4 regions of the Halomonas sp. M1 genome follow, and region 4 is predicted to be linked to each of the others. Evidence: predicted binding sites of a transcription regulator. Region 4 holds the regulator's gene; each other region holds the start of a gene.

Region 1 (7,520 bases), 1.0 Mb from region 4:
TCACATCACCCGGCTTAGCACCGGCGCGGGTCATCGCTTCACCTGCGGGCACTTCACCCATCACGGTAACGCCGATGGTCAGCGCCCCAGAGGTAACATCGCCCCCCACCAGCGTTGTAGCATGCTGATGACAAAGGTTATGAAATCCTTTTGCATAGTCCGCTAGCCACTGTTCAGCGGCGGCATGCTCTGCAAATACCCGCTGATCGAGGGTTAGCGCCATTAAGCACCAGCGCGAAGTCGCCCCCATCGCGGCCAAATCGCTTAACGCAACGGCAAGAGCGCGGTGCCCTACCGCATAGGCGGGGGCATCGCTGGGAAAGTGGACATCGATAACGGACGTATCGACGCTGACCGCCAGTTGCTGCCCTGCCTTGGGCACCAATAGCGTGGCATCGTCGCCATTTCCAAGAGCAACGCCGTCAGTCGCTTGCGCCTCCTGCGGCGACATAAAATAGCGTCGAATCAATTCAAATTCGGCAAGCACAAAGGCCCCTTAAACGCTTGATCAGGCCGCTCGCTTATAAACGGCGAGCGCTGACTTCGGCACTACGTAAGCGGTTTGCCAGCTTATCGAGAATGCCATTCACGTACTTATGGCCGTCGGTGGCGCCAAATGATTTAGCCAGCTCAACGCCTTCGTTGATCACTACACGGTACGGCACTTCCATTCGGCGGGAAAGCTCGTAAGCACCCAAGCGTAGAATCGCTAGCTCCACCGAGTCCAGATCCTCTAAACGGCGATCCAGCAACGGGGATATTTCACGATCGAGTTCTGCCTTAAAACGCACCGTATTGTGCAACAGCTCATGGAAAAGCGCTTTGTCGGCAATTTCCATTACCTTGACCCAGTTTTCGTGATCTTCCAGATCGTCATCAGCCACTTGGCTACGGAACTCAGCTTCAATAGTGGTGATGGATTTACCGGTCATTTGCCACTGGTAAAGCCCTTGAACCGCCAACTCACGTGCGGCGTGGCGCCCTTGCTGCGCAGCAGAGGGCTTACGCTCACGACGTTCGCTCATTGGTTGTCTCCTAACGGCAGCGCACGCAGCAGCGAGACCATTTCCATCGCTGCCATGGCTGCTTCAGTACCTTTATTACCGGCTTTGGTACCCGCACGCTCGATGGCCTGCTCAATAGACTCAACCGTCAACACACCATTTGCCACCGGTGTATCAAACTCAAGCTGGAGATGGTTCATGGCTGTGTTGCAGCCACCCGCTACGTATTCAAAGTGGGGCGTTCCACCACGAATCACCGCGCCCAAGGCAATCACCGCATCAGGCTGCATGACTTTAAGCACGCGCTTTACCGCCAGCGGCAGTTCCCAGGCGCCGGGCACGTGAACAATGTGGATGTTTTCAGCATCAACACCGTGGCGGGTCAGGCTATCGACCGCACCCTCCACCAAGCTATCCACCACATGGTGGTTAAACCGCCCAACGACGATGACATAGCGGCCATCAACATCTACAAAAGTGCCTTCAACTTGCGAAAGGGATTGCATCAATTTATTCCTGCTGAGAAGTTGGCTCATACGCCGTGTCATTAGGCCCCAGGCGCTCGACGACTTCGAGATCAAACCCGGAGAGGGCCGAGAACTTCCACGGGGAGCTAAGTAGCCGCATTTTACCCACGCCCAAATGGCGCAGAATTTGCGAGCCGGTACCAATCGTTAAGTAGTTGCCGGAACCGTCTGAATCGCTGGTGCGCGGTTGACGCACGCGGTCGAGGAAAATATCCAGCTGATTTTTAAAATCCTGATGCGGGCGTCCATCATCGATCAGAACGAACACCCCAGCGGGTGCCTGGGCAATTTCGCTAATCGCACGCTGAGCGTCCCAGCGGCACTGCTCGCCCTTCAGTAAGCCGAGCACATCCCGCAGCGTATCGGCCAAATGCACGCGAACCGTGGTAGCTTGCTCTGGGGTGGGCTGCCCTTTCACCAGTGCTAAGTGGTGCGCGCCTTGTATACGGTCGCGGAATACATGCAGCGCCAGCTTGCCATGGGCAGTATTAACGCTTGAGGTTTCGATCAGGTCAATGGTTTGCTCATTGACGATACGGTAGTGAATTAAATCAGCAATCGTGCCGATTTTAATACCGTGCTTCTTGGCAAACACTTCTAACTCGGGGCGACGCGCCATACTGCCATCATCATTCATGATTTCGCAGATAACCCCACTGGGGTCACAGCCTGCCAAAGCCGCAAGATCACAGGCCGCTTCAGTATGACCAGCACGACGTAAAACCCCACCCGGTTCGGCCATCAGCGGAAAAATATGTCCTGGCTGTACGATATCGGTCGGCTTGGCGTGGGGGGCTGCAGCCGCTTGCACGGTGCGAGCACGATCTGCCGCAGAGATGCCCGTTGTGACGCCTTCTGTTGCCTCGATAGAGAGCGTAAATTTAGTCCCGAAACCGGAACCATTGTCCCGCACCATGAGCGGCAGATTAAGCTGCTCGCAACGCTCGCGGGTCATGGGCATGCAGATAAGGCCACACGCATAACGCGCCATGAAGTTGATATGCTCGGCCTGGACTTTTTCGGCCGCCATGATGATATCACCTTCGTTTTCGCGATCCTCATCATCCATGAGAATCACCATTTTGCCCTGGCGAATGTCTTCCACCAGCTCAGCGATAGGGGATAGCCCCTCAGAAGAGAAGTGCGCCATGGAATCTCCAAAATAAAGTGGTCGCATTGCATGCGATTTCGCGCGTCAGGGTACCTTGCTATGCATTCTTGCGCTAGTCAGTATCAGGTTCGGCAATAATGTGCCAGTCACGCCCAACCGCGCGTATCTCTTTAATCGTCAGCCGCTTTTGGTCTGCCATGCGGGTTAACCCCGGCAGGGCAAACAGCGGCCTGGCTTCACCACCGAGCAGCGTGGGGGCGACAAATAACTGCAGTTCGTTAACTAAATTGGCATCTAACAGCGCGCCAGCCAGCGTTGCGCCTGTTTCCACCAGCAGCTCATTAACCTGCTCATTATCGGCTAGCCAGTGCAGCATGTCAGCCAGGGCAATGCGCCCCCCTTGGTCGGCAGGAAACACCACTATTTCCGCGCCCGCCGCTTCTAACTTTTGGCGTTTCGCTTCACTGTGCTGCTCGGTGGTAATCAACAGCGTGCGTCCTGGCTCGCGCAAACAAGCGGCGGCCAGCGGCAAGCGGAGCCGGGAGTCTAAAATAACGCGCAGCGGTTGGCGTTTAACCACCTCATCGGCATTCGCCAGCGCCAGCTGGTCGGCCCGCAAGGTTAGCCGTGAATCGTCCATAATCAACGACTCAACGCCACTTAAAATAGCGCTGGAACGCGCCCGCAACCGCTGTACCTGACTACGCGCTTCGGGGCCGGTAATCCATTGGGACTCACCTGACCCCATCGCCGTACGCCCATCAAGGCTCATCGCCATTTTAAGCCGCACAAAAGGCCGCTTATGCTGCATACGGGAAATAAAACCAGGGTTTAGCGCCCGTGCATCCGCTTCCAAAAGGCCTACATCAACGGTCACCCCATCGGCTTGTAGCCGCTTAATACCTTGCCCACTTACCTGTGGATTGGGGTCGACCATCGCGACAACCACACGGGAGACCTTGGCCTCTGCCAACGCCACCGCGCATGGCCCAGTGCGGCCGGTATGGGAGCAAGGTTCCAGCGTAACGTATGCGGTTGCCCCGCGGGCTAAGCCAGCCGCTGCGTTTAGTGCGTGTATTTCAGCGTGAGGGCCGCCGGCGCTGATGTGAAAGCCTTCGCCGACCACTCGCCCCTCATCGCTTTCATCATAGCGGACGATAACGCAGCCCACGCGGGGGTTTGGGTCGGTGGTATAAAGCCCTTGCTTGGCGAGCTGAAGCGCCCGCGCCATGTACTTATGATCTTGTAAAGAGAACGCAGCGTGGCGTGGCTCAGCGCCCATTACTGCTTACCGCCATTAGGGTGAGTGGCCACCGATCGCTCTTGATCAGGCTCCTGGGAAAGCCGGTCTATTTCAGCGCGAAATTCGTCTAAATCCTGAAATTTACGGTACACCGAGGCAAAACGAATATAGGCAACTTGGTCTAAATTGCTTAACGCCTGCATAACAGCCTCGCCAATCTCTCGGGCGTTAACTTCTCGGTCCCCTTTGGCGCGCAGCGATTGACGAATACGCTCAACCGCCGCCTCAATCGCTTCGGCACTTACGGGACGTTTCTCCAGCGCGCGCAGCATTCCTGCCCGTAATTTGGCTTCGTTAAAACTCTCCCGAGATCCGTCAGACTTCACCACTCGGGGCATGATGAGCTCGGCGGTTTCATACGTCGTAAAGCGCTCATGGCAGCTGGCACACTGGCGACGCCGACGCACCTGGTCACCCTCTGCTACCAGCCGAGAATCGGACACTCGAGTATCATTAGCACCACAAAAAGGGCAATGCATGGCAGTCAACCTATTATCAGTACGTGCAGATTATCAGTACGTGCAGCTAACAGCACAAAAAAGCATATTTATTCAACGCGGCGTTAACCTAGCATTGTAACGATTTGGCACACAAGCTGCAGCGTTTGTCGCACGTTGTTTAGGAGAGCGCCCGCATGACCCCTTTCGAGCAGACGGTACATCACTATTTAACGCACCTTTACGGCCCGCGGGCAGGCGAGGTTCAGCGGCGCTTAGAGCAGCATCTTGCGCATTTTCGACCTAGGCTACCAGCGGCGCTGCAGACAGCAACAGCCGCCCCCGACGCACCAACATGGAGCGAGAAAGACCAGTGGGTGATCAGTTACGGCGACACAATTGTCGCTGAAGACGCCCCTCCCCTTGCGGTGCTGAGTGAATTTCTCCAACGCTACCTGGGCGAGCGGATTAGCGGGGTGCACGTATTGCCCTTTTTCCCCTGGAGCAGCGATGACGGCTTCTCAGTGATCCATTACCGGGAAGTAGAGCCGACGCTGGGCGACTGGACACATATTCGCGAGCTGGCCAGCCACTATGACCTGATGGCAGATTTGGTGCTTAACCATGTTTCACGGGAATCGCTCTGGTTTGTGGACTACTTAGCCGGCAGCCTACCCGGGCGGGACTACTTTATTGAAGTAGACCCGGAAACCGATGTTACCCAAGTGACACGTCCACGCAGCAGCCCGCTTTTAGTGCCCGTTTCTACGCGGCGGGGAACCCGCCACCTGTGGGCAACTTTCTCGGAAGATCAAATCGACTTAAATTTTGAGAATCCCGATGTATTACTCGAGTTTGTCGGTATCCTGCTTTTTTATCTTCAGCAAGGCGTGCGCATTATTCGCTTAGATGCAGTGGCATTTTTATGGAAGCGTCTGGGCACGTCCTGCATTCACCTACCGGAAACCCATACGGTAGTGCGCTTGTTGCGAGCCATTGTGGACGAAATAGCCCCCGGCACCCTGCTGATTACCGAAACCAACGTGCCTCATGCAGAAAATATCAGCTATTTTGGCTTAGAGCGTTTGCCCGAGGGGGCACCCGACGAAGCCCATATGGTGTATCAGTTCGCCCTGCCGCCACTGCTGTTGCACACATTAACCCGAGGTGAAGCATCCACTCTCCAACACTGGCTCGCCAACCTGCCAGTGCTGCCCAAGCAGTGCACCTACTTAAACTTTACTGCCAGCCATGATGGTATTGGCGTACGCCCGCTGGAAGGTCTGCTGCGTGACCATGAGCGAGATGCCCTATTGGAACTAATGCACCGCTTTGGCGGCTTCGTCAGCATGCGCAGCAACCCCGACGGCAGCGATACCCCCTATGAAATTAACATTACCTGGTTTGAAGCCATGCGTGGCACGCGGCGGGGGCCAGATCCATGGCAAATTGCCCGTTTTATATGTAGCCAAGCCATTATGCTGAGCCTACAGGGCATTCCTGCGCTCTACCTGCATACGCTGACCGGCACGCTGAATGACGTAGAAGGCGTGGAACGCAGCGGGCGTCTTCGCTCAATTAATCGGCGGCGCTGGAAGCGTGATGAGCTGGCACTGCTGCTTGAAAACCCCTCTACACCCACCCATAAAGTTTTCAATACGCTTAACCACTTGCTGGAACTGCGCCGCAGCGAGCCCTGCTTCCATCCGCATGCTGCTCAGCGTGTGCTGCCAAGCCCGCCTGACTTATTAGCGGTTGAGCGTGGCCCGCTTAGCGACGGCCGTCGTTTGCTAGCACTCTTCAACGTTACCGACACACAGCTTCCACTAGAGCGCGCGGGTGAAGCGGTTAACCAGGCGCTCAGCCTACATGATTGGCAAGACTTGAATCCCAATAGCCAAGGAGAGGAAAAAGCCGCTTTATCCCCTTATGCGGTACGCTGGCTGGCGGCTATTAACTGACCAAGGCCAATTGATAAAACACAACCAGCACTTGGATAGAAATCTTCAAGCTTGCATTGCGGCATAACGTCTCAGTGCAGAAAAACATAATCGCCAAATAATCACGCAGTGACACACTGTGGCACGGATCATTACTAAGGATTGTAGTTAATTATGCTGCAGCAAAGCATTGCGATTGGCCCTATGGGGTTTAGCCTTCATCAACTCGTCATTGGGTTAGCCTTTTTGCTCGCGCTTCTGGCGGGGGCACTCATCGGCCAGCGACACCGCGTCGCAGTGAGCGATACGCTATTTACCGTGCTGTTTGTCGCGATTATTGCCGCACGGGGCGTTTTTGTTATTCGCTATTGGGGAGAGTACGACAGTCTTCTAGCCCGCCTGGACATTCGCGACGGTGGCTTTGATATTTTGGGAGGGCTCGTTGCTGCGCTAGGCTACGCGGGCTGGGCGCTGTGGCGCTCCCCCCGCCAGCGCATCCCGCTTAGCGGTGCGTTAATGGTGGGCGGTCTCACCTGGGGCCTAATTGTTGGAGGGTCGACCCTGATTGAGCAGCAGTCCCGTCCTTTACCTGACATTGCTTTAACCACTCAGGAAGGCATCACGACCAGTCTTCCCCACTTTGCACAGCAAGAGCAGCAGCCAATGGTGGTGAATCTCTGGGCAAGTTGGTGCCCTCCCTGCATCCGTGAAATGCCCGTGTTTGAGCAAGCCCAACAAGCTGAACAGGACATTACCTTTGTGTTTGTAAACCAAGGGGAAAGCGCCCAGCAAATAGCGTCATTTATGAACCAACATGCGTTTTCGTTGGAAAATGTTTGGCAAGATCCAGCCAATGCTCTGGGTCAAGCTACTGGCGCCCATGCCATGCCCACCACGCTTTACTACAATGCCGAAGGCCAACTGGTGAACACCCACTTCGGTGAGCTTTCCCGCGCCACCCTAGAACAAGGGTTAGAGCGTTTAAGATAGCGTTTTTCAGCGCCACGATGCTGAACATTAATTAAGGATACGGTTATGCAACGTTTTACTCTTTCCCATTTAAGGCTTCCCTCCCTAGGCCGCTTTGTGATGTTAGCGGGCCTTGGCGCTGCCCCGCTAAGCTATGCCGAAGACCTTCCCGCGCCGGTTCAGGCGTTGAGCAATCAGGGGTTAACGATTCACGGTCAGTTCGAGGCAC
Region 2 (7,520 bases), 1.1 Mb from region 4:
ATAGCCGCTGCCACCAGCCCGCCAGCACCTGACGCATGCTCTCACCTACCACCACGGCAAACGGCAATCCCTCAACGCGGTGCAGCCAGAACAAGCGATCATCGCCTTCCAGCGGCGAGACGATGCGCATGCTTTCGCTAGGCATAGCGCTGTTTAAAAACTGGGTAATACGCGCGTGATCAATAGGCGTCCCCAGCGCAGTCTGATCATCTAACCCTGGACGGCGCGCCACTAATTGTCCCTGGGTATCAATGATGGCGATGCTCTCACCCGCTCCCATGCTTAAGCGCTGCAGAGCACTGTCCAAGACGCGGGGAGCAATTTGCACAACCGCCAACCCGCTGAAGTGTCCCTCTAAGCCTCGCAGTCGCCGCACGTGGGAAATGTGGTAGTCGCGTGAAAAGGCTGACCAATAGAGAGGGGTTACCAGCTGTTCAAGCTGCGGCGTTTGTTGAAACGTCTGGAAAAACGCCGTGCCACGGGTATCAAAGCCGGGAGGATGACTCAAGTTAGAACTGACCAGTAGCTGCCCATGCTCATCGATGATGCTTATCTCTTCGACCATCGGCAGGCTATCGCGGCGCTTTTGAAGCAGCGACTCAAAATGGCGGTGTTCCGTAGAAAAAGGGGTCATGGGAGGCTCAAGCAACTGAGAGACATCCATTAACACCTGATCGCTCAGAGCAAACGTGGTGCTTACCCACTCCCCTACCAGCTCCGCACGGGTCGCACTGCGATCTCGGGAGGCGTTGACCTCTTGATGGTATTGATCACTTAATACCCACGTAAACAGCACCAGCAGCCCCACCATGGCCGCATAATAAAGCGCAATGCTCCCCCAGCGCTGACGCCGGTATAAAGGAAAAGCGTTGGAAGACAAAGACGATGACGGCGGCAAACTCTGCGGCATGGTGCCTTAAAATCCTTATAATTATGTTAACAACGGGAATGCAGGCCCTCTTTTGCACAGGGACAATACCCCACTGAATAACGTTAAGCGTACAGCTCTATCTACGATTAAATTGGATATAGGCTTAGTTTACAATGTAATAGAGCCATTAAAGAGCTAATTTTGCTAGGTTTCTTCAAGGATATAAAAGCACCATGCCCACTCTAGGCCAAATGAGCGACTATGAAATACGCTTGGTGCGTATTTTTAAAACCGTGGTGGAGTGCGGCGGCTTTACCTCGGCCGAAACTGCCCTGGGGATTAGCCGCTCAGCCATTAGCCAGCACATGAACGACCTAGAAGGCCGTTTAGGCTTTTCACTCTGCCAGCGCGGGCGCGGAGGGTTCAGCTTAACCGAAGAGGGCAAAGAGATTTATCAGGCAGGCCTGACGCTTCTGACGGCGCTGGAGACGTTTAAAAGCGACGTTAACTCCCTGCACCACAGCATCAAAGGCGAGCTGAATATCGGCATTACCGACAACTTAGTAACGCTGCCCGACATGCACGTTACCCATGCACTGGCGGAGCTGACCGCCCCCCATCACAGCGTTACGGTTAATATTCACATGGAGCCTTCGGATGCGGTCATCCGCGGAGTAATGGACGGCCACTTACAGGTTGGCGTGGTGCCTGCGGTGAACCTGCCCACCAGCTTGGAAACTCGCCTACTTTATGATGAGCCCTCCTACCTTTACTGCTCAGCCGATCATCCGCTTTATGAACAGCCTGACGACGCCATAAGCGCTGCAGAGATTGCCCATGCGCCAGCCATCACCCCTCGCTACCCACTGCCCAGCGATGCGCGTATAGCCCACGACACGCTTAACCCACAGGCGTCGGCCTCCGACCGCGAAGGCGCTGCCTTTTTGATTCTCACCGGACGCTTTATCGGCTTTTTACCGGAACACGTTGCCGCCCAATGGGTTGCAGCGGGCAAAATGCGCACGCTCCATGCAGCCACCCAACACTATCTTACGCCCTTTGTGTTAATCACCCGCCGCGACCGCCGTCCCAACCGAGTGGTTAATGCATTTTTAAGCTTTCTCAAACAGCCAGACTAAACCGACAACGCCCAGCCAAAGGCCGAGCGCTGTCTTTGCTGATCAAGCGTTAGTAACGTCTTATGGCTGTTTTACCGCTTCACTTGCGTCTAGCGGCGTAGGGCCCACCTGAGATGAGGTGGCTAACGCTTGGCTTGCAACATAATAAACAATCGCGCCCAACGCTGAGCCAGTAAACCAGCCGTAGTCATAGAACCAGTTCATGGTGCCGGTTAATAGTGAAAGCAACGTCAGCGCCACAGGCACACCGAAAGCGATAAATCCCGCTACATTCACCGCAGGATACGCATGGTTATCCATATAGAGGCTGGGCACGTCTAGACGCTGCTTTTTAATCAGAAAATAATCAACTGCCATAATACCCGCTATCGGCCCCAGAAGACTGGAGTAGCCCAGCAGCCAGTTAGAGTACATTTGCTCCAACGACACCCCCTGGGTAATCACCCCGGCCTTTTGCAACAGGTCATAGCCCATAAGCACCACACCAACCGCCCCGGTCATCAACACACCGCGGGTCTGATTGATAAATTTAGGCGCTATGTTCTGGAAGTCATTCGTCGGTGAAACAATATTGGAGGCTGTATTCGTGGAAATGGTGGCGATGATGATAAATAACATGGCTAACACCACCCAGAAGGGGCTGTCGATATAGCCGATCAGGCGCACGGGGTCAGCAACAGTTTGACCCACTAGCGTCTCAGATGCAGCGGTGAGCACAACACCCAAAGAGGCAAAAAAGAACATGGTCAGCGGCAAGCCCATCACTTGCCCTACAATTTGGTCTTTTTGGCTTTTCGCGAAACGGCTGAAGTCGGGAATATTCAGCGACAACGTGGCCCAAAAACCTACCATAGCGGTTAAGCCAGCAAAGAAGTAACCATAAACCGACGCACCTTCAGGGCGCGATGGCGGCTGAGCCAGCAGCTCTGTCATCGACATATGCGGCCATGCCCACATCATAAGCCCAATCCCCACCGCCAACAGTAACGGTGCGGCCAGTGTTTCCAGCCATTTGATCGATTCAGCGCCACGAATCACCACATACAGATTCATCGCCCCAAAGACAAAAAAGCCGATCACTTCACCAATGCCACCCAAGGCTGCCCAGGCAGGAATTAACGCAGAGAGCAGCAGGTGAATAGCGAGACCGCCAAACATGGTTTGGATACCAAACCAGCCACAGCCTACTAACGCCCGTACTAAACACGGCACGTTAGAGCCTAAAATACCAAACGATGAGCGCAGTACGACGGGAAAGGGAATGCCAAATTTCGTGCCAGGAAAAGCGTTTAAGGTAAGAGGAATCAACACGATGATATTGGCCAAGAGAATGGCAAATAGCGCCTCTCCCACGCTTAAGCCAAAATAGGCGGTTAGCACACCGCCTAACGTATAGGTCGGCACACAGATCGACATACCTACCCACAGCGCACCAATATTCCATTTGCTCCAGGTTCTTTCAGCCGCCTTTGTGGGGGCAATATCCTCGTTAAAGCGTGGGCTATCGCGTACGTCTTTACCTACATCAAGTTCAATTAATCCCTCTCTATCCACCATTTGGGAGGTTGAGCCAGTCATTTTATTCTCCTCAGCAGCGCTGTTGCCCGTTACATTCACGGTATCAGTCTTATGCAGAGCAATAAGCGTGCCTAAAACAACGACAATGCCATTAACTTATTGATCAAGAAGCTGACTTATCCGACAGACATACAGAACCTGTTAGCGTGATTGTTATTATTCGCCTTGTGGCTTTACAAACCACTAATCAGCGTAGTTCTTCCATAAAAAATCGCACCAAAAAGATGCTGTTAAAATTAAAAAAATCCGCCAAAAATTTATTAACCTCTTATTTTTTATGAATTTAAAAAACACACCATTAACGTGCATGCTTTCACCAATTTAGTAAAAAAAGTCATAATCGCTATAAAAAATTTAACAAATCAAAGAGTTAAATAAAACTCAAAAAAATCTTGAAAACACACCACATAACAGTCTATGTTCAAAAAGCTGTCAAATATGACAACTTTAGGAAATAACAATAATCGCTAGCCTCTCACGCTATATAAAAAAGCGAAGGGCAGCGCCACTGCACGCCACGCAGCCATCGTACTTGGTAGGAGTTAAACACTAACTCTCCACTTAACCGGTAACGAACCCATGCGCCCGCATGCGGTTGGCGCGTATGAAAAGAGAGGGCTGTAATATGCAGAAAATGAAAATTGGCTTAATTCAAATGAGCCTTAAAACCACTACTGACCTAGACCCTGCCGCAATTCGCGATGCCATGAACGAAGCGCACCTGCCAATGATTGAGCAGGCCGCCGAACAAGGCGTGCAGGTACTCTGTTTTCAAGAAGTATTTAACCAACCCTATTTTTGCCCAAGCCAGGATGAAAAGTGGTACGCCGCCGCTGAGCGAGTGCCAGAAGGCCCCACTTGCCAGATGATGCAGAAGCTGGCCGCCAAGCACCGCATGGTGATCATCGTTCCTATCTATGAAGAGACCGAGACCGGCGTTTACTACAACACCGCCGCTGTGTTCGATGCCGACGGCAGTTACCTAGGCAAATACCACAAAACCCATATTCCCCAAGTGGCCGGTTTTTGGGAGAAATACTTTTTCAAACCGGGTCAATCCAACTGGCCGGTGTTCGATACTGCTTACGGCAAAATTGGCGTTTATATCTGCTATGACCGCCACTTCCCCGAGGGCTGGCGAGCACTGGCACTCAACGGTGCTGAAGTGATTTTCAACCCATCCGCCACCGTAGCGGGGCTTTCCCAATACCTGTGGGAACTTGAGCAGCCCGCTTCCGCCGCCGCCAATGGCTGCTTTATTGCCGCTATTAACCGCGTGGGTACTGAGGCCCCATGGAACATCGGCGACTTTTACGGCTCCAGCTACATCGTTAACCCCCGCGGCAAAATCGAAGCCCAGGCCAGCGAAACCGAAGACGAACTGCTGGTACACGAGATCGATTTGGACATGGTGCGTGAGGTGCGCAACAACTGGCAGTTCTTCCGTGACCGCCGCCCCGAGACCTACACCCGCCTGACCGACGGCGAATAAGCCCTGTTACATAGATTTTTTTAAGGAGCAAACCATGAGCTTATTAATCAAGGGCGGCACCGTCGTCACCCACGCCGATACCTACCGCGCCGACGTGCTGTGTGTCGATGGTAAAATCCACGCCATTGGTACCGATTTAGACGTGCCTGAAGGCTGCGAAATCGTTGATGCCAGCGACCAGCTGGTGATGCCCGGCGGCATTGACCCCCACACCCATATGCAGATGCCGTTTATGGGCGCCGTCGCCAGCGAAGACTTCTACACCGGCACCGCTGCAGCCATGGCGGGCGGCACCACCACTATTATCGATTTCGTGATTCCCAGCCCCGGTCAGTCCCTACTCGAAGCCTTTGAAACCTGGCAGGGCTGGGCAGAAAAAGCCGCCACCGATTTCGCCTTTCACGTAGCGATTACCTGGTGGGACGAGAGCGTTAAAGAGGAGATGGGCACCTTAGTGCGCGAGCACGGGGTTAACAGCTTCAAGCACTTTATGGCCTACAAGGGCGCGATCATGGCCACCGACGACATTCTGGTGGAGAGCTTTTCGCGCTGCCTGGAGCTGGGAGCCATCCCCACGGTGCACGCGGAAAACGGCGAGCTGGTCTACCACATGCAGCAGAAGCTGCTGGCTCAAGGCATTACCGGGCCAGAAGCCCACCCACTTTCCCGCCCACCTCAGGTGGAAGGCGAAGCCGCCAGCCGGGCCATTCGCATTGCCAGCACCTTAGGCGCGCCGGTCTACTTGGTGCACGTTTCTACTAAAGACGCCGTAGATGAAATCGCCTACGCCCGCCAGCAGGGCCACCCGGTGTTTGGCGAGTGCTTAGCAGGTCACTTGGTAATTGACGACAGCGTGTACCAGCACCCGGACTGGGCCACCGCCGCCGCCCACGTGATGAGCCCGCCCTTCCGCCCCAAAGGCCATCAAGAAGCGCTCTGGCATGGCCTGCAATCCGGCAATTTGCAAACCACCGCCACCGACCACTGCTGCTTCTGCGAAGAGCAGAAAGCCGCCGGTAAAGATGACTTTACCAAGATTCCCAACGGCACCGCCGGGGTGGAAGATCGTCTCGCCGTGCTGTGGGATGAAGGCGTCAATACCGGCAAGCTCTCGCCCCAGGAGTTTGTCGCCGTGACCTCCACCAATACCGCCAAAATTTTTAATCTCTACCCGCGCAAAGGCGCGATTCAGGTCGGCTCCGATGCCGACATTGTGGTCTGGGACCCGAACGGTACGCGGACGATTTCTGCCAAAACCCACCACCAGAACGTCGACTTCAATATCTTTGAGGGCAAAACGGTGCGCGGCATCGCCCGCCACACCATCAGCCAAGGCAAGTGGACATGGCGCGACGGCGAGCTACACGCCGAGCGGGGTGCAGGCCGCTACTTAGCGCGCCCCGCCTACCCCGGCGTCTTCGAGCTACTGGCCAAACGCGCTGAGCTAAATGCGCCCGTTGCGGTAACGCGCTAAAGCCCTGCCCCTGAAAGAACAGAGCAATGGAGAAAAACCGTGACCCATTCACTTGATCATTTACCCAGCGCAAAAGAGGTCGGCACCTACGACCCAGCGACGCTGAAGCATAACTTTAGCGACCTGCACCCACCGCTGACGCCGCGCCAAGCCATCATCGAAAGCCAGCGCTGCCTTTACTGCTATGACGCGCCCTGTGTGGAGGCATGCCCGTCGGAAATCGACATTCCCAGTTTTATCCGCCAAATCAGTGAAAGCAACATCAACGGCGCGGCTGAAACCATTCTGGAGGCCAACATTCTGGGCGGCAGCTGTGCCCGCGTGTGCCCCACCGAAATCCTCTGCGAACGCAGCTGTGTGCGTAACCATGATGCTGAGTGTCAGCCGGTGCTCATCGGTTTATTACAGCGCCACGCCACCGACAATATGCAGTTTGAGGGCCACCCGTTCAAACGCGCCGCTACCACTGGCCGCCATATTGCTGTGGTGGGGGCGGGTCCTGCCGGGCTTTCCTGCGCCCATCGCCTCGCCATGTTAGGCCACCAAGTAACGATATTTGAGGCCGAGCAGAAGCCTGGTGGTCTCAACGAGTACGGTATTGCCCGCTACAAAATGACCGACGACTTCGCCCGCAAGGAAGTCGAGTTTTTGCTCGAAATCGGTGGCATCGACATCCAGTACGGCCAGCGTCTGGGCGATAACCTGACCCTCGACACCCTGCACCAGCAGTATGACAGCGTTTTCCTGGGCCTGGGGCTTGGTGCCAGCCGAGCGTTAGGGCTCACTGGGGAAGATGCTCCTGGCCTGATGCCTGCGGTGGATTACATCAAAACCCTGCGCCAAGCCGATGACTTGGGCACTCTTGCGGTCGCTAAGCGCTGCATCGTGATTGGCGCTGGTAACACCGCGATTGATATGGCCACTCAAATGGCCCGCTTAGGCGCCAGCGAAGTAACCCTCGTGTAC
Region 3 (7,520 bases), 400 kb from region 4:
CAGATGCTTAACTGGGAAGCCTTAGGAGGGATCAGCTTTAAAAAGGGCTGTTATACCGGCCAGGAAGTCGTCGCGCGGGCTCATTTTCGTGGCCAGGTAAAAAAACGCATGGTGCGCGCCTCAGTTCCTGCGACCACATTGCCTAGCACAGGTGATGCTTTGATAGATGCTGACGGTAAACGCGCTGGAGAAGTGGTGAGTAGCGCGTTCAGTGAAGAGCAGCACGTGGAGCTGTTAGCGGTTGTGAGCACTAAAGTTATCGAAGATGCGCCTGCTATTTTTTGGCAAGATAAATCTGTAACGCTCTGTTCGCTACCTTATGCTCTTGAGCGCTTAGATCCGGAACAATTAGCCGTTAACTTGAATGCATAACAGCCTGATAATCATTTAAGCCTTAATAATTAACAAGCCCAAACAGTCGCGCTGCATTCGCGCTACTTAGTGCCGCGACCTCCTCCACCGTTTGGTTGCGTAGCGATGCGACGGCTTTACAAACGCCTGCCACTCGACAAGGTTCATTACGTTGGCCCTGATACCCGCTAAGGGGCATATCAGGGCTATCCGTTTCCAGCACAAAGCCATCATCTGGTAACTGACTAACCACGCGACGCAATCGCTGGGCACGCTCAAAGGTAACGCTGCCCCCCAAGCCTAGCGTATAGCCAAGCTGCAAAAACGTATCAGCCTGTTGGTAAGACCCCGCAAATGCATGAATCAAACCACCCCTTGGCAACGCAAGCTCGCGCAAACGTTTGCTGACGGTGTCGTTCGCTTTGACACAGTGTACTACCACCGGCAGTGCATACTGTTTGGCGAGCCGCAACTGGGCGTCAAAATAGCGCCACTGCTCATCTAAGGTATTTGTAAAACGCCCGTCGATGCCGCACTCACCGACAGCGACGAAATGCTTATTTTCCGCAATCTGTTGCTCCAGAGCATCAAGATCCTGCTCCTGGTGCTCGGCGATAAAATAGGGATGTAAGCCTAGACACAGGCTGACATCCGAGCGTTCCCCTAGCTTAAGCACATTGGGCCAGCGAGTTCGTGTGGTACCCGGCACCACAAAATGGCCCACACCCACCGCTTTGGCCGCATTGATAACATCGAGGCGATCATCATCAAACGCGGCAAAATCGAGGTGGCAGTGGGCATCTATCAACATAGGCAGTGAGCTTAATGCTCGCGAGTCGGCTGGAAGCGGATGTCGGGCCAACGCTCCTGGGTCATCTGCAAGTTAACCCGGGTTGGCGCAATGTAGGTAAGATACCCCCCCCCATCGATTGCCAAATTGGTACTGGCCTTGCGCTTGAACTCCTCCAGCATCTTGGCATCTTCACAATATACCCAGCGCGCCGTTTGCACGTTGACGCCTTCATACAGGCAGTCAACTTTGTACTCTTCCTTCAACCGGTGGGCGACCACGTCAAACTGGAGCGTACCTACCGCACCCAAAATTAAGTCATTATTGTCCATCGGCATAAATACTTGAGTAGCCCCCTCTTCTGAAAGCTGCTGAAGCCCCTTCTGCAGTGCCTTCATTTTCAATGGGTCTTTTAAGCGCACACGCTTAAATAGCTCCGGGGCAAAGTGAGGAATGCCGGTAAAGCGCATATCTTCACCCACCGTAAAGGTATCGCCGATCTGAATAGTGCCATGGTTGTGTAAACCAATAATATCGCCCGGCCACGCCTCTTCTACCTGCGAGCGATCCGAGGCCATAAAGGTCAACGCATCGGCAATTTTCACATCCTTACCAATACGCACATGGCGCATTTTCATGTTTTTCTCATACTTTCCCGAACATACGCGCAAGAAGGCAATGCGGTCTCGGTGATTCGGGTCCATGTTGGCCTGAATTTTAAAGACAAAACCGGTAAAGCGCTCATCGTGAGCGGTCACTTCACGCGTATCGGTATTGCGGGGTTGGGGCGCCGGGGCATGCTCTACAAAGCCATCCAACATTTCGCGTACGCCAAAGTTCCCCATGGCAGTACCAAAATAAACGGGTGATAACTCGCCGCGGCGGTAAGCCTCAAGGTCAAACTCATGGGACGCACCGCGTACTAACTCAACCTCCATACGCAGTTCTTCTGCTTGCTCTTCACCCAACACAGCATCCACTTCAGGGTTATCTAACCCTTCAATACGCTTATCGTCAGGAATGCGACTACCCTGACCTTGTGTATACAGATGAACGACGTCGTTATAGAGGTGATACACCCCTTTGAAATGCCGTCCCATGCCAATTGGCCAGGTCATCGGCGCACACTGAATGTTTAATACGGTTTCTACTTCATCCATCACCTCAATGGGGTCGCGGATATCACGGTCCATCTTATTGATGAACGTCAGGATAGGCGTAGTGCGCAGACGACACACCTCCATCAGCTTGATGGTGCGATCCTCAACCCCTTTTGCGCCATCAATCACCATTAACGCTGAATCGACCGCTGTCAGCGTGCGGTAAGTATCTTCGGAGAAGTCTTCATGCCCTGGCGTATCTAGCAGGTTTACAATACGCCCACCATAGGGGAACTGCATCACCGAGGTGGTTACCGAGATACCCCGCTCCTGCTCCATCTTCATCCAGTCAGAAGTAGCATGACGGTCATTGCGCTTACTCTTCACCGAGCCAGCCATCTGGATAGCGTTCCCAAACAGCAGCAGCTTTTCAGTGATAGTTGTTTTACCCGCGTCAGGGTGTGAAATGATAGCAAAGGTACGGCGCAGTTCAGCTTCGCGCGCTATGTTAGCGTCAGACATTAGGCTCTCTGAAAGATGGTGCAATATTCAATCCGGGGAAGCGCGTACAACAGCGGCGCTTGAGTGGGCATATGGTAACGCAACTAGGCTATAACGGCATACCACGAGGTGACGCCCATGTATCTCAAGCAAAAACAACGCACAAAAAAACGCCGGATAACCGACGTTTGAAATAGTACATTCCAAAAAAGCGACTGCTTACGCGAGGCCTCTTTGAAAGTTCTTTTTGATAGCTTTTTACGATAGCTCTTTGCAAAACATCTATGCGAATGTATTGACCTGAGTACCTAGGCTACCCTCTTGCGCAAGATCCGGCTCAGCACCCGCAGTTGATGATGCCAGAACCTCTGTTACTTGGTTAGCCTGATCCTCAAGTGCCTCTCTAAAAACTTGCATTTGAGCTTGCTCAGCGGTTTGCGCTTGGTTCATGTACAGAGCGGTGCTTACTGCATTGCTTGCGGCAACATCCATATTTCACCTCACATTTCAAAAAATACGCTTCAAGCGTAGCAAATCCGAGACCTTCACACCAAATTTCTCATCACCTAGGTTCAGACATCTCATCCGATAGGTCGCTTTCTAGGGCAGCTTTAATACCCTCTGCCGTGCTAATTAAAAACGGTCTGCGCGGAACGGCGCCATATCGATAGCCGTTGGCTTATTTTCCATCATATCGGCAAGCAACTGTCCTGTGGCTGGCCCCAACGTAAACCCTTGGTGGCCATGGCCAAATGCCAACCACAGCCCTGGGTGACGCGGTGCTGGGCCAATCACCGGCTTCATATCCGGCAAGCATGGGCGTGCGCCTTTCCAAGCAGCTGCGTCGCGCCGCTCGCCAAGCGGAAAAACGGTGCGAGCCACTTTTTCGGCGGCACCCAACTGCTGCTCATGAGCCGGCGACTCAAGTCGATCAAGCTCTGCGCCTGTCGTCAGCCTCACGCCCGCGTTCATAGGCGCCAGCAAATAGCCCACCTCTGCGTCCATCAGCCAGTAATTAAGCTTAGCATTGGGTTGCGTTGCATAGTGCATGTGGTAACCACGCTTAACAAAGGTCGGGAAGTGATAACCCAATTTTTTCATCCACTCACCTGCCCACGGCCCAAGCGCCACGACAACCTCATCGGCTTCTAACGTTTCAGCAGCAGTATCGACTTTCCAACCCTCTCCTTCTTGCTGGAAACCATTAATATCGGTTTGCAAGATTCGTCCGCCTTGCTCAACAAACGAAGCAGCGTATGCAGCTACTAGCCCACCCGGATCGGCAACTGTCCATGGATCGAGCCAATGAATAGCCCCGATAATATCACTGCTTAAATCCGGCTCTTTCGCAGTCAGAGCAGCACGATCTAACACCGCAAACTGCACGTTATATAGCGCTCGCGCCTCTTCTGCCTCTTTCACACGTTTGGCAAGCTTTTCAGGCGTACGATAAATTTCCAACCACCCTTCACGGCGAACTAAATGATCCGCGCCAGCGGCTTCAATCATTGGCCCATGGGTCTCTAAGCAGAGCTCAATCAATGAAGCCCACTCAGGAATAATTTTCTTATAAAGCCGCGAAGATGAGTGGTGCCAGTAGCTCAGCAAAGGTGATGCTGCGTTAAACATGCCCGCCGGGCGATAACGAATATCCACACGGTTATTCGGCAATACGCTGAGAATCGTCTTCATGTCCCGAGGAAAGGGGTAAGGCCTAACTGCTTCCCGCTGAATAATGCCCGCATTACCAAAGGAGGTTTCACGGCCAGGCTGGCTGCGATCGACGAGTGTCACCTGGTGACCACGCTGCTGTAAGTGCCATGCAATGCTGACGCCTACCATTCCTGCCCCTAACACCACCGATTGACGCGCCATTTTGATGCACTCCTTTCTTAACAATGATTGCGCATATAAGCCCAGGTAGCTGCGCAAGTAACTTATTGAAAAATATCACTATCTGACAAGCTTTAACACAGTCATAAAAACTGTTTTTTAGTGTATTTTTAGATATTCATGTCGCAAAAAACACAAATACGGATGACTTTACTAAACGCGGCACAACAATTGCTTAATATCTATCAGCACCACGGTTACCCATCTATCAGTGTGCGTAACGAAAAGGTCTATCAGGGCTTGATGAAGCGGGCCTGACAGCTAGTAGCACCATAGCAGTGCTGAATACGCACCAATACTGCACAAGGGTTTGCCAATGTCTTACGGTTTTGACACTACGTTAATCGATACGCTTTGGGTGTTGTGGGCAGCCGCATTAGTTTTCGTTATGCAAGCGGGGTTTTTGTGCCTTGAAGCTGGCACAACACGAACTAAAAATGCCATCAACGTCGCCATGAAAAACTTAGCGGACTTTGCCATCGCCGTAAGTGTGTTTTGGCTTGCTGGTTTTGGGATGATGTTTGGAGCCTCCCACTCAGGCTGGATTGGCACATCATTGTTTGGCTGGGATCTTGAATCGGCAAACAGCTGGCTGATAACGGTCTTTATTTTTCAAGCCATGTTTTGTGCCACGGCAGCGACTATCGTGGCGGGGGCTGTGGCTGAGCGAATGACATTTATCGGCTACCTATGGACGGCCTTTTGGATCGCTTTGCTTATCTATCCCATATTTGGCCACTGGGCATGGGGCGGCCTACTAGGCGGATCACCTGGATGGCTAGCAGCACTAGGCTTCGTCGATTTCGCAGGTGCAACAGTAGTTCACAGTGTCGGTGGGTGGGTGGCGCTAGCCGCCGTATTAGTTATTGGCCCAAGGCATGGGCGCTTCCAGCCTGATAAACCGCCCGCCACGTTTCCTGCAGGAAATCTGCCGCTCGCGATGCTTGGTGCCCTGTTCATGATTTTAGGCTGGTTTGGCTTTAATGGAGGAAGCACTTTAACGCTTAGCAGTGCAGTACCCAGCATTCTCGCCAATACCCTACTGGGTGCTGTAGGCGGAGTCTTATCAGCCATGCTAGTGGGCTGGCGCATACGACGCTATGCCGATGTGATGTACGCAATTAACGGCGCAATAGCAGGGCTAGTGGCAGTAACTGCAGGGGTACACGTCCTTTCACTATCAGCCGCATTTTTACTTGGCAGTGTCAGCGGCGTTCTTATGGTTCTTTCGAGCGAGTGGCTGTTAAAGCGCCGCATTGACGATGCAGTGGGCGCAATACCTGCCCACCTAGTGGCGGGCGTTTGGGGAACATTAGCACTTCCCTGGTTTGCCGATATGAGTACTTTAGGCACCGCGCTGAGCCGAACAGACCAATTTGGAATCCAATTGATCGGCGTGATGGTTTGTGGTGCATGGAGCTTTGGCATCGCCTGGCTGCTCTTCAGCGTAACACAGCGCTTTTTACCCCTGCGTGTCTCTGAAGACGCTGAAAAAATGGGTCTTAACTTGGCAGAGCATGGCGCAAAAAATGAGCTTCACCAGCTCCTTGAGCATATGCGACAACACGAGCGGCAGGGTGATATGCACCAACGCATAGACGCCGACCCGTTTACTGAAGTAGGCGAGATTGCCGCTGGCTACAACCGGGTTTCCGCCGCCCTTGAGCGCGCCGTAGGCCATACGCAAGTGATGCTCCGCAACTTACGCGATGGTGTGATCACATGGCAGTCTGACGGCACTCTAACCGGCCTAAACCCCGGCGCAGAAGCTTTATTTGGGGTAAACGCTCAACAGCTAGTTGGCCAACCCGTCAGCAAACTATTTCCCAATAACACCCTCCACCCCGGCGCACGTCATGAAGTTAAACTACGCACAAAAGAGCAGCAGGTGCGCTACTTAGAGATTCAGGTAAGCGAAGGCGCCATTGGCTCGGCCTCGGAGTGTTCAGGCATGGTGCGAGATATCACCGAACGCAAACAGCTTCAGGAACAACTGAATCGAGAAAGGGACCTTGCTCGCATAACACTGGCATCCATCGGCGACGGAGTGATTACCTGTGACGTAAGCGGCAACATCACCTTTATGAATACAGAAGCACAACGGCTCACCGGCTGGACATTGGAGGATGCCATTAATCAGCCGATACAAATAGTTTATCAATTATATGATGACGTTAACGAGCAGCTGATTAATAACCCTGCCCGCCAGGTGCTCACCCAGCACGAAGCCGTTCAATACAGCGAACACTGCCAATTATTACACCGATACAGCAAGCGTCACCCAATCCAACACAGTGCAGCACCGATTCGCTCTCGGCGGGGCATCACATTAGGCGCCGTGGTTGTTTTCCAAGACGTAAGCTTGACACAAAAACTCTCTGAACAGCTTAACTACCAAGCAACTCACGATAATCTAACCGGATTAGTCAACCGCCGTGCATTTGAAACCGTGTTAACCAAGCTGCTCGAACACCCAGAGCACTCGCATGTTCTCTGTTACTTAGATCTAGACCAGTTCAAGATTGTTAATGACACCTGCGGCCACTTAGCGGGCGACGAACTGTTAAGGCAAGTAGCGGTAAAACTAAAAACCCACGTGCGCAACAGTGACACGGTTGCTCGCCTTGGCGGTGATGAGTTTGCGCTTATTCTTCCAGACTGCCCATTAGACAAAGCCGCACATATTTGTGAAGCAGTGCGTACTGACATCGAATGCTATAGGTTTGTTTGGCAAAACCACACGTTTGGCATTGGCGTTAGCATTGGCCTGGTGCCGATCACACCTGCACACCCTATGCACTTATCAGATGCCCTTCATGCCGCTGATGCCGCCTGCTACATCGCCAAAGAAGCCGGAAGAAACCGCATTCATAGCCATCAACCCA
Region 4 (7,520 bases):
AGATTAAGGCGTTTCACACCCAGGACGGCCACGGCCTAAAGCTATTAAAACGCGTTGGTATTCATGTGGCGCTGATTACCGGCCGAGACTCTACCATGGTCAGTCAACGCGCCGCGTCTCTGGGCATTACCCATGTCCATCAAGGCTGTGAAGACAAGCTCGCCACACTCAAAGACCTTTGCAAGCGCCTTGACATCACTTTAGAGCAAGTTGCCTACTGCGGCGACGACTTACCGGATTTGGCCCCTATCAAGCGCTCTGGAGTAGGCATTACCGTTCCCAATGCACCCGACTACATGCACACCCACGCGGATTGGATCACCGATCGCCTTGGTGGCCACGGCGCGGTTCGTGAGATCTGCGATACGCTGCTCATGTCCCAAGGCCACTGGGATGCCGTGATGGACACCTATCTACACAGGCATTCGTAATGACTCGGCGGGTTAAAAAGCGCGTCTGGCTAACCGGGGTTGTGGTTGCCCTGGGCACCCTGCTGGTATGGATAGACCCCCGCGGCCCGCAAGACATCGCTCCAGACCCAGATGCTCAAGCCGATGAGCCTGGCCATGTGCTAGAAAACGCTGAAATCACTCTGTTTGGCGAAACGGGTGCTATTCAACAGTCGCTGGTCACGCCCTATTTAGTTCATACCCCCCAGCGGGCCATGACGCAAGCCACCTCGCCCCGAGTAACACTATTTGATGGTGAACAGCGAGAGTGGCTAGCTACCGCCAACGCAGGCACGCTCAATACGGACACACACGCGCTGACATTAACCGGCGCAGCCAGACTATTGGCACCGGATGAAGGCTGGCAGTTGGATACAGAGTTATTACACTATAACGGCATGACACGCCATGCATGGAGCGACGTGCCGGTACTTCTGCAGCAACCGCCACAGCGGATCAGCGCTTCACGCATGGATGTGTGGCTTGACACTAGCCAGGTTCGCTTAACCGATAATGTGCGCGGCATCCACCCGCCCGCCCCCCAGACGCCTTAGGAGTCGCTATGAAAGTTTTAATCTGCACCGCGCTTTTAGCCCTAGCGGTGCCGCTCTCAGCGGCTGCCCAAACAACGCAAGCGCCGGTTGAAGTTGAAGCAGACCGCTTAGATCTTGATCAGCTCGCTGGCACGGCAGTCTATAGCGGCAATGTTAATATTCGCCAGGGTGAGATGCAGCTTCGCGGGGAGCGTGTCGAAATTCAGCGCAATGATGCTGGCGAACTTGCCCGCGCAATCGCCACGGGTGAGCGCGCTTACCTACGGAACCAGCTAGACGGTGAAACAACACCCATGGAAGGCTGGGCACGTCGCATTATCTATCATGTCGCCGAACGCCGGGTTGAGCTCATCGATCAGGCAGAGCTTACCCAACGAGGTGATCGTTTCCAGGGGGGGCGCTTGGAATACTTCATTGACCGAGAGGTCGTGCAGGCCCGCTCAGAAGTCGACGGAAGCGAATCACAGCGTATTCGCATGACCCTACAGCCCGCGCAATAGGGAGTTCATTTGTGACAACCCCCAGCACCACAGCAACTAACGAAACTGCTCCGGTAAAAACGCTCTATGCTCATCACCTGGCTAAAAGCTATAAGCGTCGCCGGGTGGTGAAAGATATTAACCTAGAGATTACCCAAGGCAGCGTTGTGGGGCTACTCGGCCCGAACGGAGCGGGTAAAACCACCTCGTTTTATATGATCGTTGGGTTGGTTAAGTCTGACGCAGGCAGCGTCGGTATTGATGATCTAGACCTCACCCGCGCACCCATGCATGAACGGGCTATTGCAGGCATTGGCTACCTGCCCCAGGAAGCCTCTATTTTTCGTAAGCTTTCGGTCGCCGACAACATCATGGCAATACTTGAAACTCGAAAGGAGCTTGACCGTAGCGCCCGTGAACAGCGTCTAGAGTCGCTACTTGAAGACTTCCACATTACCCATATCCGCGACAACCTGGGCATGAGCCTATCCGGTGGCGAGCGTCGGCGCGTTGAAATTGCCCGCTCACTGGCAACCGAGCCTGTGTTTATTCTGCTAGATGAACCGTTCGCAGGCGTAGACCCTATTTCAGTGGGTGATATCAAAACGATTATACGCGCGCTCAAACAGCGACATATCGGTGTCCTCATCACCGACCATAACGTACGAGACACGCTCGATATCTGCGATATCGCCTATATCGTTGGCGATGGCCAAATCATTGCTAGCGGCGACCCACAGTCTATCCTCGATAACCAGAAGGTGCGCGACGTCTATCTCGGGGCTGATTTCCGCCTATAAACAGGCGCCTACCGACTAATTACTTTTAATGGCATGCTTATTGCACTTGCACCTGAGGATAACTCGCACTAGGGTGGAGCTTTCTGATTAACGAGTGGTTCTCAGATGGTCATGAAAGCTTCTCTTCAACTGCGTATCGGCACACAGCTGACCATGACACCTCAGCTGCAGCAGGCAATTGCGCTGCTCCAGCTCTCAACACTCGACCTGCGGCAAGAAATTCAGCAAGCGCTCGACGCTAACCCAATGCTGGAACAAGAGGATGAATTTGGCGAGCAGGCGGTCACCGAGACGCCGGAAGCAGAATGGGCTGAAAGTATCCCTAGTGAGCTTTCTGTGGATAGTGACTGGTCCGACACCTACCAAGATATGGGCAGCACGGGCGGTAGCAGCGAAGGGCCTGATTTTGAGCGCCAGGCAGCAGGACAAAGCCTGCACGGTCACCTGCTTTGGCAACTTGCCATGACCGACTTCACGCTACGTGAGCACACTATTGCCGAAAGCTTGATCGATGCCCTCGATGCCAATGGCTACATCACTCAGCCGCTTAACGACATCCGCGAAGGCTTAAAAGCTCAGGGCCTGGACGGCCTAAGCCAGCGTGAAGTAGAGAACACCCTGTTGCGCTTGCAGCAGTTTGAGCCCACCGGGGTCTTCGCGCGGGACTTACGCGAGTGCCTAATGCTTCAGCTAGCCACGCTCCCCGAGGAGACGCCGCTTTTAGTACCTGCCAAACGGCTGGTGCGTCAATTTCTTGAGGCACTCGGCAAAGACGATATACGGCTGCTTAAACGACGCTTGAGCCTGGATGATGAACAACTCGATGATGTTATTCGCCTCATTCGCAGCCTTGACCCGCGCCCCGGCAGTGCCTACGGCGACAGCGATGATAGCTATATAACCCCAGATTTGGTCGTGCGGCACGATAATGAAGGCTGGCACCTGGAACTTAATCCAGAAGCGTTGCCCCGGCTACGCATTCAGCCTGACTACGCAAGCTTGATAAAGCGTGCTGATAAAAGCCAAGATAACCAGTTCCTTAAAGAGCACCTTCAAGAAGCCCGCTGGCTAATTAAAAGCCTTTCGAGCCGAAATGATACGCTGCTGCGAGTGGGTCGAGAAATTATCGCGCGCCAGATTGGCTTTTTAGAGCATGGTGAAGAGTCGATGAAACCGTTAATTTTAGCGGACATAGCCGAAGCCGTGGAGATGCATGAGTCCACCATCTCCCGGGTGACCACTCAAAAGTATATTCATACGCCCCGAGGAGTATTTGAACTCAAGTATTTCTTTTCCAGCCAGGTCAGCGGCCAAGATGGTGGCGACAGCCACTCCAGCACCGCTATCCGCGCGCGGATTAAGAAGTTGGTGCAAGATGAGCCACCGGGCAAGCCGCTTTCCGACAGCCGTTTGGTGACGCTCTTGGAAGCAGGCGGAATTAGTGTTGCAAGGCGCACAGTCGCCAAATATCGAGAGTCAATGGGCATTCCCTCTTCAAGTGAACGGCGCCGTTTACGTTAGCGAACAAGGAAACACCGCTATAGGGCTTTGCAACAGCGTAAAAAGGGTTACAATCGAAGTACAGTCCCATGGATAAGGAGCACGTCAATGCAAGTAAATATCACTGGTCATCATGTAGATCTGACTGACGCCTTGCGTGACTACGTAAATGAAAAACTAGCGCGCGTTGAGCGCCACTACGACAACATTACGACAGTACAAGTGACCTTATCTGTTGAGAAAGAGCGACAGCAAGCTGCCTGCACTCTGCACGCAGCCGGGGCTGATCTTCACGCCGAAGCATTAGATAATGACATGTACGCCGCTATTGATGCTTTAGCGGATAAGATCGATCGTCAACTCGTTAAACACAAGGAAAAAGCACAAGCTCGCGCCCAAGGCGCTGGTGTGCGTTAATTCAATGACGTTGGAAACCATACTCCCCCCGGAGCGCGTGCTATACGACGTGCCCGGGGGCAGCAAAAAAAGGGTGCTGGAGTTTTTCAGCACCTTTATTGCCCAAAACACCCCTAGCCTGGATAGCCAGGAAGTCTTTAGCCGTTTAATTGGTCGCGAACGCCTGGGAAGTACTGGTATAGGTAATGGCGTTGCCATTCCCCATGCTCGAAGCCCCCACTGCATCGCCCCTATTGCCGGCTTTTTAAAGCTTGCCGAGCCAGTCGATTTCGATGCCATTGATGGCGACCCTGTCGATCTGGTGTTTGTCTTGTTGGTGCCGGAAGAAGCTGACGACACGCACTTAGCATTACTTGGGCAAGTTGCCACCATCATGAACGAGGCTGATACGCGACAACAGCTTCGGAAAAGTACTAGCCAGCGTGAACTTCTTGAGCTTATCACCTCAAAAATCCGTGAAAAATCGGCGCACTAAGCGTCTACCTCGACGCTAGCCGCTACCTTTCTTCATTTTAAGCCTCATTAATTTTTTGGCAGCCCAAGAGAAACTCTATGCAATTGGTGATCATTAGCGGCCGTTCTGGGTCCGGTAAATCTATCGCCTTACAAGCGTTAGAAGATCTTGGCTACTACGCCATCGACAACTTACCCGCGATGCTGCTTGGCTCTTTAGTAGATGAGCTGCGTGTTCAGGGTGGGCGTACCCATTTAGCGGTAAGCATTGATGCCCGTAACCTGCCAGCAGCTCTTGAGCGCCTGCCAACGCTACTTGAAGAGCTCAATCAGCGGCAGATTCGTTTCCAGGTAATTTACCTGACCACCGATGCAAGAATTTTATTAGAGCGCTACTCCGCTACACGTCGTCGACATCCGCTAACTCGCGATAGCGACATGACGCTTGAGGAAGCCATTAACAAAGAAGAAGAAACGCTGCTTGAGATACGCGACCTTGCTGATCTCATGATCGACACTTCACGGCTTTCGGTGCACGACTTACGTCGCCGTATTACCGATCAAGTCGCCCATCAGCATAGCGACCAGCTAACCCTCACCTTTGAGTCATTTGGCTACAAGCGGGGCGTACCCCTAGATGCCGATATTGTGTTTGATGTGCGCTGCTTACCTAACCCCTACTGGGACCCAACGCTACGTCAGTACACTGGCAGAGACGCTAACATTGTGGCTTTTCTCAGCAGCTACCCCATTGTCGATGCGATGAGCAACGACATTTACAGCTGGTTAGAGAAGTGGCTGCCGGCTTACCAAAACAGCCAGAGAAGCTATATGACCATTGCAATCGGTTGTACCGGCGGCCAGCACCGCTCTGTTTACATGGTGGAGGAACTCGCGCAACGGCTCGTAAAACACATAGGGGAAGTACAGCTAAGGCATCGAGAACTGGGACTTCAGTACACTCTCAGTGAACAACCGGCGCAACCATCACCTTCAGAACCAGTCGAACCTGAGTAGCTTTAACACCTTAGATGCACGTATCCAACAAGACGACACCACTCGGCAAAAAGGAACCAGGGTGCCAGAACGAAATTTAACCCTTACCAATCAGCGCGGCTTACACGCGCGAGCGGCGACTAAACTGGTCAAATGCGGGCAACAGTTTTCAGCCAACATTTTCGTTTACAAGCAACAGCAAAAGGCCGACGCGGCTAATATTATGTCGCTACTGATGCTAGCAGCACCTTGTGGCACCGAGTTAAAGGTTATCGCAGAGGGCGATGACGCTGAACAGGCGCTGGAGGCCATCCAAAGCCTGTTCGACGCGAGATTTGATGAGGATCAATGATGGTACTAATCAGCTAACCGCTATCCCCAAACATGAGTTGCTAGCTGCCTGCGACCGTCATGGCATCAATTAACCAACTGCCGGTGTGAATACTGCCACGAGTGTCTATGTCATCAGCAACACCGACCAAGCCCGCAAACATGGTGTTGAGATTCCCAGCAATGGTGAACTCTTCTATAGGGTACTGCACTTTCCCATTTTCAACCCAAAAACCCGCGGCCCCTCTTGAATAGTCACCGGTAACGCCATTAACGCCCTGCCCCATTAGCTCGGTTACCCAAATCCCCCGACCCATCTCTTTCAGCAGCGCGTCCCGGCTCGTGGCAGGGTTTACCAATCGAATATTACGCGCACCGCCAGCATTAGCCGTGGTTTGCATCCCTAAACGGCGAGCGCTGTAGGATGAAAGCATATAGCTTGCGATATTTCCCTGGTCAATAAAGCGGTTATTGCGCGTTTGCACGCCTTCGCCATCGAAGGGAGAGCTTGCGGTTGCCCCCACTTCCATCGGTCGCTCTTCTAGGCTAAACCAGTTGGGAAAAAGTGGCGTTCCTAATCGGTCGCATAAAAAAGATGCCTGACGATAGAGCGCGCCGCCCGCTAACGCGCCCATCAGGTGGCCAATTAGCCCACTGGCAAGCGTAGGATCAAAAAGTACGGGGAAGGTGCCTGTCGGTGGGCGCTTCGCGCCTAAGCGCCTAAGTGTCCGAGCAGCCGCCTCTTGCCCCACGCTTTCAGGATCACGAAGCTCGCTCGGATTTCGCGCCGAGGTGTAGTCATAGTCCCGCTGCATGCCATTTTCATCCTGGGCGATTAACATGCAGGAAAGCGAGTGACTGCTACCCTTTTGCGTTCCCAAAAAACCGTGGCTATTGGCATAGACACGCACGCCTTCACCACTAGAGAGCGATGCCCCCTCCGACTGGTGAATCCCCGCCACGCTGCGGCCAGCCTGCTCGCAGGCCAAGGCTATCTCAATAGCCTCATCGGTGGTTAGCGGCCAAGGGTAATGCACTTTTAAATCGGGCAAATGCGATGCCATCAGGGCAGCATCAGCCAACCCTGCAGCGGGGTCTTCCCCTGTGTAGCGGGCAATCGCCAGGGCCTTTTCCACCGTCGCTTTAATAGAGGCACTGCTTGCATCGGACGACGACGCACTGCCTTTACGCTGCCCCACATACAGCGTCACGGCGATTCCTTGGTCGCGTGAAAGCTCTACCGTTTCCACCTCGCCCAAGCGCACGCTGATGCCCACGCCTTGGTCGACGCTTGCACCTACTTCAGCTGCATCTGCACCGAGCTGTTTTGCCAGCGCCAACGCCTCTTCTGCACGTGTAGTTAACAGCGCCTGCTGTGAGGTTGCGTCAAATGCCTGTGCCATGTTGTGGCCTCCTTTTCGCCAGAATCGCATTGGCGAATCAATGTTGTTGTCGCAGCTGATATAATGCTGCAAACGAATCTGATCAGTGAGTTCTAGTATGCCTAAGAAACGCCCCGAACCCTTCGATAGTGATGAACAG

Evidence for each region. Region 4 encodes sigma-54, which starts transcription at its own class of promoters, with help from an activator protein. Its sites were predicted from a motif close to TGGCACNNNNNTTGCTNT; they were not measured.
Region 1: the regulator sigma-54 is predicted to act here: its motif matches at 4,530-4,547, upstream of P8S54_RS16720 (sugar phosphorylase).
Region 2: the regulator sigma-54 is predicted to act here: its motif matches at 3,644-3,661, upstream of P8S54_RS08985 (NCS1 family nucleobase:cation symporter-1).
Region 3: the regulator sigma-54 is predicted to act here: its motif matches at 4,796-4,813, upstream of amt (ammonium transporter).

What each region holds. Positions count from the first base shown of each region.
Region 1 covers NZ_CP121119.1:3,646,229-3,653,748, reverse strand. The annotation lists gene thiL (thiamine-phosphate kinase) at 1-487, opposite strand, end outside; gene nusB (transcription antitermination factor NusB) at 522-1,025, opposite strand; gene ribE (6,7-dimethyl-8-ribityllumazine synthase) at 1,022-1,510, opposite strand; gene ribBA (bifunctional 3,4-dihydroxy-2-butanone-4-phosphate synthase/GTP cyclohydrolase II) at 1,515-2,681, opposite strand; gene ribD (bifunctional diaminohydroxyphosphoribosylaminopyrimidine deaminase/5-amino-6-(5-phosphoribosylamino)uracil reductase RibD) at 2,755-3,924, opposite strand; gene nrdR (transcriptional regulator NrdR) at 3,924-4,424, opposite strand; gene P8S54_RS16720 (sugar phosphorylase) at 4,580-6,343, shown strand; gene P8S54_RS16715 (TlpA family protein disulfide reductase) at 6,497-7,312, shown strand; gene dsbG (thiol:disulfide interchange protein DsbG) at 7,412-7,520, shown strand, end outside.
Region 2 covers NZ_CP121119.1:1,967,021-1,974,540, forward strand. The annotation lists gene P8S54_RS08975 (EAL domain-containing protein) at 1-811, opposite strand, end outside; gene P8S54_RS08980 (LysR family transcriptional regulator) at 1,105-2,010, shown strand; gene P8S54_RS08985 (NCS1 family nucleobase:cation symporter-1) at 2,071-3,588, opposite strand; gene P8S54_RS08990 (nitrilase-related carbon-nitrogen hydrolase) at 4,214-5,080, shown strand; gene hydA (dihydropyrimidinase) at 5,115-6,554, shown strand; gene P8S54_RS09000 (NAD(P)-dependent oxidoreductase) at 6,594-7,520, shown strand, end outside.
Region 3 covers NZ_CP121119.1:509,061-516,580, forward strand. The annotation lists gene P8S54_RS02295 (folate-binding protein) at 1-372, shown strand, start outside; gene P8S54_RS02300 (TatD family hydrolase) at 395-1,162, opposite strand; gene P8S54_RS02305 (peptide chain release factor 3) at 1,174-2,763, opposite strand; gene P8S54_RS02310 (hypothetical protein) at 3,025-3,234, opposite strand; gene P8S54_RS02315 (FAD-dependent oxidoreductase) at 3,376-4,617, opposite strand; gene amt (ammonium transporter) at 4,952-7,520, shown strand, end outside.
Region 4 covers NZ_CP121119.1:910,070-917,589, forward strand. The annotation lists gene P8S54_RS04140 (HAD hydrolase family protein) at 1-431, shown strand, start outside; gene lptC (LPS export ABC transporter periplasmic protein LptC) at 431-1,003, shown strand; gene lptA (lipopolysaccharide transport periplasmic protein LptA) at 1,012-1,503, shown strand; gene lptB (LPS export ABC transporter ATP-binding protein) at 1,515-2,282, shown strand; gene P8S54_RS04160 (RNA polymerase factor sigma-54) at 2,388-3,803, shown strand; gene raiA (ribosome-associated translation inhibitor RaiA) at 3,891-4,199, shown strand; gene ptsN (PTS IIA-like nitrogen regulatory protein PtsN) at 4,204-4,674, shown strand; gene rapZ (RNase adapter RapZ) at 4,752-5,669, shown strand; gene P8S54_RS04180 (HPr family phosphocarrier protein) at 5,731-6,000, shown strand; gene pmbA (metalloprotease PmbA) at 6,041-7,381, opposite strand; gene yjgA (ribosome biogenesis factor YjgA) at 7,479-7,520, shown strand, end outside.